2 regions of the Chlorobium sp. genome follow, and region 2 is predicted to be linked to the other one. Evidence: riboswitches for the same ligand, from Rfam matches in the RefSeq annotation. Region 2 holds a riboswitch; the other holds the start of a gene.
What was found. A riboswitch is a leader RNA that binds a small molecule or an ion and turns the genes downstream of it on or off. The one in region 2 is predicted to bind S-adenosylmethionine.
Positions count from the first base shown of each region.

Region 1: it holds a riboswitch for S-adenosylmethionine, as region 2 does, so the genes downstream of both, WBP50_RS06245 (O-acetylhomoserine aminocarboxypropyltransferase/cysteine synthase family protein) here and WBP50_RS02515 (trans-sulfuration enzyme family protein) in region 2, are expected to answer to the same signal.

Region 1 is NZ_JBAWHG010000038.1:1,566-4,977, forward strand. Features, by position in the region: gene metX (homoserine O-acetyltransferase MetX) at 1-89, opposite strand, end outside; gene WBP50_RS06245 (O-acetylhomoserine aminocarboxypropyltransferase/cysteine synthase family protein) at 95-1,387, opposite strand; SAM riboswitch class I at 1,503-1,610, opposite strand; gene rsmB (16S rRNA (cytosine(967)-C(5))-methyltransferase RsmB) at 1,709-3,046, shown strand; gene xerD (site-specific tyrosine recombinase XerD) at 3,049-3,412, shown strand, end outside.
Region 2 is NZ_JBAWHG010000015.1:56,065-59,476, forward strand. Features, by position in the region: gene dsbD (protein-disulfide reductase DsbD) at 1-20, opposite strand, end outside; gene WBP50_RS02515 (trans-sulfuration enzyme family protein) at 256-1,392, opposite strand; SAM riboswitch class I at 1,562-1,704, opposite strand; gene WBP50_RS02520 (HPr family phosphocarrier protein) at 2,080-2,346, shown strand; gene WBP50_RS02525 (DNA-binding response regulator) at 2,348-3,001, shown strand; gene cysK (cysteine synthase A) at 3,113-3,412, shown strand, end outside.

The DNA of each region.
Region 1 (3,412 bases), on a different contig from region 2:
GGCAGAACGCCGCCGAGTTCGGTTGCAAACGGCTCCTGCGAATCAAAATAGCGTGTCTCTTTTGAAATGAGCTCCCTGTAATCCCTCATCGGTATCAGTTCAATGTTGCAAATGCCTGTTCAAAATCAGCCTTTATATCGTCGATATGCTCTATGCCGACCGAAACCCGCACCATGTCGAGCGAAACTCCCGCGGCTGCCTGCTCTTCGGGCCCCATCTGCTGATGGGTTGTCGATGCCGGATGGATCACGAGGGTTTTCGCATCGCCCACGTTGGCCAGATGGCTGGAGAGCTTCACGCTGTCGATGAACCGGACGGCCGGATCGTAGCCACCCCTGACCCCGAAGGAGAGCACACACCCGAACCCGTTGGTAAGATATTTTACTGCCTGGGCGTGCGTGGGATGCGCTTCGAGACCGGGATAGGTCACCCATGCGACCGCCGGATGTCCGTCAAGCCATCGGGCAAGCTCGACAGTGTTGTCGGCATGACGCTGTACACGAAGGGAGAGCGTTTCAAGTCCCTGCAGGAGCAGGAACGAATTGAACGGACTGATTGCCGGGCCGAAATCGCGCAGCCCTTCCACCCTCGCCTTGATGATAAAGGCAAGATCACCGAACGTGTCGAGAAACTTGAGGCCGTGATACCCTTCCGAAGGCTCGCTGAGCATCGGAAATTTCCCGTTCCCCCAATCGAAGGTTCCGCCATCGACGATCACTCCGCCCATCGAGGTGCCGTGACCGCCGATCCACTTGGTGGCCGACTCGACCACGATCGAAGCCCCGTAGCGGAGCGGACGGCAGAGATAACCGCAGCAGCCGAAGGTGTTGTCCACCACCAGCGGAATACCGCACTGGCGGGCGACTCCGGCAACCGCCTCGAAATCCGGCACGTAAAAGGCAGGGTTGCCGATAGATTCAAGATAGAGCGCCTTGGTGCGTTCATCGACGGCTTCACGGAATGCCGAAGGATCGTTGCCGTCAACAAACTTCACCGTTATGCCGAGACGCCCGAAAGCGACCTTGAACTGGTTGTAGGTGCCTCCGTAAAGGTAGCTTGAAGAAACGATGTTGTCCCCGGCTTCGCACAGGCTCGTCAGGGCTATGAACTGCGCCGAATGCCCGCTGGCCACGGCAAGAGCGGCCTTGCCCCCTTCGAGCGCGGCCACACGCTGCTCGAAGACGTCGGTTGTCGGGTTCATGAGGCGGGTATAGATGTTGCCGAACTTTTTCAGGGCGAACAGATCGGCTCCGTGCGCCGCACTGTCGAAACTGTAGGATGTGGTCTGATAGATAGGCACCGCGCGCGACTTCGTCGTCGGGTCCGGCTGCTGACCGGCATGGACCTGCAGGGTTTCAAAGCGGTATGGAGGCGTTGCTTGACTCATGATAAACGACTGATGAAAATTGCCGCTACCAGAGTGGAACAGGAGTTGAAAAACCGGGGAAACCGTAACCGTCAGGGTTAAAAGAGAGGTATGAACGTGCAGAATGGCAGACATACCATCATCTCTCCCGGCTCGCAGTCCGGGATGGAATTGGCACCAATCACGCGCTGTGACGGTTGCCAAGGCTTCTCAGGGCCAGTCCCTCCACCTTTCTCGATGATAGCGTAAAATGCTACAAAGAACATTTCAAATAATTGTAGTCAATCTACAACAGCAATCGTTATTTTACAAATTGCATCATTAAAAGAGGTACACCCACACATGACATCAAGAGAACTTGCGCTGAAAGTCCTGCAGAACGTTGAACAGGGAGAAAAAAAATCAGGGACCATCCTGCACGAGCTTCTCGACAACTCGTCACTCGGCCGCAGCGACCGCGCCCTGGCCACCGAACTCGTCAACGGCGTACTGCGCCGACGCATGACGCTCGACGCCGTAATCGGCAGGTTCTACCTGCACCGCTACGAAAAAGCCGCATCGGTTCTGAAAAACATCCTGCGGATAGGCGCCTACCAGCTGATCTACCTCGACCGCATACCGCAATGGGCCGCGGTCAGCGAATCCGTCGCGCTTGCCCGGAAATACAAGGGAGAACGGATGGCCCGGCTCGCAAACGCGGTGCTGCGCAACATCACCCCGGAGGGTGCTTCTCCGGAAAATCTTCACGGAAAGACCGAAGGCACCGGACGTATGGCCGTTATCGCCTCGCACCCCGAATGGCTGCTGGAACGCTGGATCGCAAGGTATGGAAAAGAGCGTACCGAGGCGATTGTCGGCTACAACAACCGCACCCCGCTTACCGGTTTCAGAATCAACGCCCTGAAATGCGCACCAAAAGAGTTTTTTGCGCAATACGACACCGAAAAGACCCCGTCGATAATCCGTACCGGTCTGGAAAACTTCTTTCTTTCAACCGACTTCTCAGGCTTCGAAGCGTCGATCAAGCAGGGCTTGCTCACCGTCCAGAACCCTGCGCAGGGGCTGGTCTGCCTGCTCTGCAACCCGGCGGCGGGCAGCACGGTGCTCGATCTGTGCGCAGCTCCGGGGGGCAAATCCACCTTTCTCGGCGAACTGATGCAGAACCGGGGCAACATCACTGCCGTGGACCTTTACAGCCGGAAGCTGCAGAAACTTACCGGACACTCGGGCGAACTCGGCATCAGCATCATCGACGCAGTCGCTGCCGATGCAAGATCGTTCCGGCCGGAAACTCCGCCGGAAAGCATTCTGCTCGATGCCCCCTGCAGCGGCACCGGCGTACTTGCAAGACGCGCGGAACTGCGATGGAAACTCACACCGCAGATGATCGCCGAACTCGTCGGCCTGCAGGCTGAACTGCTCGATCATGCCGCATCGCTGCTCACCGAAAACGGTACACTCGTCTATGCGACCTGCTCCATCGAACCCGAAGAAAACGAGCTGCAGATCGAAGCATTCCTCGGCCGTCACCCGGAATTCAGACGCGATGCATCCGGCGGCGCCCTGCCCGAACCTTTCGCCGGGGAAGCTTCGAAGAATGGAAGCATCCTCACGCTGCCGGGTCGGAATGAGGGCTTCGATGGAGGATTTGTCCAGCGGATGATCAAAACATCCTCCTGAACATGAACGACCTCAAGGCGCCCTACAGCATCCTGCTCGAAAGCTTTCTCAACCACCTCTCCGTCGAGCGGAACTTCTCGCTCAATACCAGAGCGTCTTACCGGAACGACCTCTCACGCTACCTGCTCTTCATGCAGGATGAAAACAGGGCTCCAGAAGGCATTGAAACCGGCGATATCCGCCGGTTCATTTCCGAACTGCACGGAACAGGGCTTGAAGCCAGCACCCTGGCCCGGAACATTTCGGCCATCCGGTCGCTGCACAAATTCCTTCTGGCCGAACGAAACCTCGTCACCAACCCGGCCGAAACCATCCAGCAGCCGAAACAGGCGAAAAACCTGCCGAACGTGCTCAGCCTGCACGAGG
Region 2 (3,412 bases):
TATAACAAGGAATCACGCATAACCTGTATATCGGGAAAAAGAATGGTTGAATGAAAAGACTTATTCCGGAAATAGCGAATGAAAAACCTCAGGGTCAGTCCATACGTCGGACTGGCCGGAGTATCACTCGGAAATATAAGAGAGAGCCGGAACAATTATGTCAACGTTTTTCCCGGACGGAAAGGAATCGGCAGCAATAAACCCTGTCCCGGCCATATTTCGGGATAAGCGGGACAGGGTGGGCAGTCGCAGCGATCAGCCGAGAGCCCTCCGCAGATCATCAATGAGGTCATCGCGGTCCTCAATCCCTATGGAAAGCCGGATCACGGAATCGGTAATCCCTACAGCCTGACGATGCTCGTTGCCCATCGACAAATGGCTCATCGTTGCCGGATGTTCGATAAGCGACTCCACACCACCAAGGCTTTCAGCGAGGGCAAACAGTTTCGTGCCTTTCAGGACACGATTGACGTCCTCGATATTTCCGTCAAGATCGAAAGAGACCATTGCTCCGAATCCTCGCTGCTGTCTCCTGGCAAGCTCATGCTGGGGATGGGATGCAAGTCCGGGGTAAAACACCTGTTTCACTTTGGGATGTCCCGCAAGGAACTCCGCTACACCCTGTGCATTATAGAGATGCTCCTTCATCCTCGGGACAAGTGTTTTTATTCCCCGCAGCACCAGCCAGCAATCAAACGGCTGGGCACAGGTGCCCAGAGTATTGACAAGGTATTTCAGCTTCTGATCAAGTTCCGGATTGCAGGAAAGCAGGGCTCCTCCAATAACATCCGAATGACCGTTCAGGTATTTCGTTGTTGAATGCACCACGATATCAGCTCCAAGTCTGAACGGCTGCTGGAGATACGGCGAAAGAAAGGTGTTGTCGACAATGGAAAGCAGGCCGTGCTTTTTTGCACAGGTCGAAACAGCTTCGATATCGACAAGATTGAGCAGCGGATTGGAGGGTGTTTCAATCCATACCGCCCTTGTTCTGCTGTTGATAAGTGATTCAAGACGCTCATGATTTCTGAGATCCTCGAAATGCACCTTAATGCCAAAATGCTCCTGTATGGTTTTAAGAAGTCTTGCCGTACCGCCATAGCAGTCATCGGTGCAGATGATCTCGTCTCCGGTAGTGAACAGGTGCAGGACGGTCGTAATGGCGGCCATGCCACTGGTAACGGCAGCCGCGAACGAGCCGCCCTCGAGCGAAGCGAGACTGTCCTCAAGAGCCTGTCTTGTCGGGTTACCGCTTCGCGTATAGTCGAACCCCCTGTGCTTCCCTATATCCTCGAAAACAAAGGTTGAAGACTGATAGATCGGCGTCATGATGGCGCCATAGGCTTTGTCGGGAGCAACTCCCGCATGAATGGTGTCTGTCTGAAAACTCATGGTATGGAGTACGTTGATTGTTTATATGACGTAAAAAAACGGGATGGGCAAAAAAAAACCTCTTCCTGAGTGAGGAAAAGGTTGTCCGAAACTTCTGTCAATTTTTTCGGCAAACATGCAGGTGATGCATATTCGCTGTTATTGAAAAAAGCAATTCTGCTCTCTTTTTCACTCATCTTTCTTCCCTGCAGTAAAAAACAAATATACCGTCAGGCATGCAGCAAGAAGTAGAATGTGGCACCGTGTCCCGCTGATCGGAATCGGTTGTCAAGGCTTCAACGGGTCTATTCCCTCAGCCTTTCTTGATGACCGTTACGAGAAAGAACTATTAACAATTGTTAATATAGCAAAAAATCTCTGGCGGTCAACATTTTTTCATTTTTTGGCAGCGCTGATCTTTTCTTGTTTTATTTCAAAAAAAATATTAACAATTGTTAATGACCCTGTAAACAGTAAATCGTTGAGCCCATGTCACCACAGTCAACAATCATAGGAAAAGCTCTCCACTGTAAAAGGTGCTGTTCCGCCTGTTCCTTGCGCAAGATACCGGAGCATCACTTGTCGTGATCACCATGTATGGTCGTTAGACTGTTACAGAAAGCCGGTTCTGATGCTCAGGATCGGCTTTTTCATTTTCCGGGCTCCAAAAACGCAATACCATAACCGTAACCATTTGTCTCTCTCATCATGCTTCATAAACAGCTCACCGTGAAAATACCGGAAGGACTGCATTTCAGGGCGCTCGCAAAAATTGCGGGCATCGCCCGCCGGCAGAAAAGCTCCATTATTCTGGAAAAAGAAAACGGCCAGAAAGCCGAATCGGCCTCCCTGATCGATATGCTCACCCTGTGCGCCGTATCGGGGACCTCCCTTCAGGTCACCGTCGAAGGCGGCAGCGAAGGGGAAACGCTTGCAATGGTCGAAGAAGTTTTTGAAAACGGAGCGGGAATCTGAAATGAAACATCACCATAACCATACGCCTGTCGTCATTGCCGACACGCAGCATCTTACCCGGGAGGGACTTCGCTCAATCCTGCAGCCTCATTATCCGGGCGTCAGAAGCGTTTCCGGCCGGGAAGAGCTGCAGCAGGTTCTCCATGAACACCCGCGGGCCGTTATCGTAACCGATTTCATCCTGTTCGATTTTCTCTCCATAAAGGATATCGGGGAACTCAAAAAACAGCATGAGGCTGCAGGCATCGTCATTGTCACCAACGCCATCAACCAGTACCAGATAAAGGAACTGAACGATGCGGGCATAAAAACCATCGTCCTGAAAAAAGACGATGAGGAGGAGATTCTTCATGCTGTCGGTTCGGGCCTGAAGGGAAAGAAATATTATTCGGGAAGCGTGCTTGACGTGCTTCTCAGAAAAGAAGGCCCCCAGGAAGAGGCTTACCTCCTGACCACCTCCGAAATCGACATCGTCCGCCTGATCTCCGCGGGACTGTCGACAAAGGAGATCGCCTCGCGAAAACACATCAGTTTTCATACGGTGATGACCCACCGGAAAAACATCTTCCGCAAACTCGGCGTATCGAGCAGTACGGAGCTGATCCTGTATGCGATAAAGGCCGGTTTGATCGACAATATCGCATACCATATCTGAATCTACCTGTTTCAGGGTATAAAAAATACCGGTTTGGAGGGATTTCAATTTCCCTTGCAGGTATCGATATTTCAAGAGGTTACATCTGTTCAACAATAAACGCCGAACCTTATGGGACGCATCGCAAAAAAACTGACCGAGCTGATCGGCAACACGCCGCTGCTCGAACTTGAAAACTTCAACAGGGAACACGATACGCTTGCAACCATCATCGCCAAGCTGGAATACTTCAACCCGGGCGGCAGCGTCAAGGACCGGATCGGTTATTCCATGATCGAGGCCGCCGAACAGCAGGGACTGATCGGCAGCGAGACGGTCATCATCGAACCGACAAGCGGCAACACCGGTATTGCGCTCGCCTATATCGCCGCAGCGAAAGGGTACCGGCTGATTCTCACCATGCCCGAAACC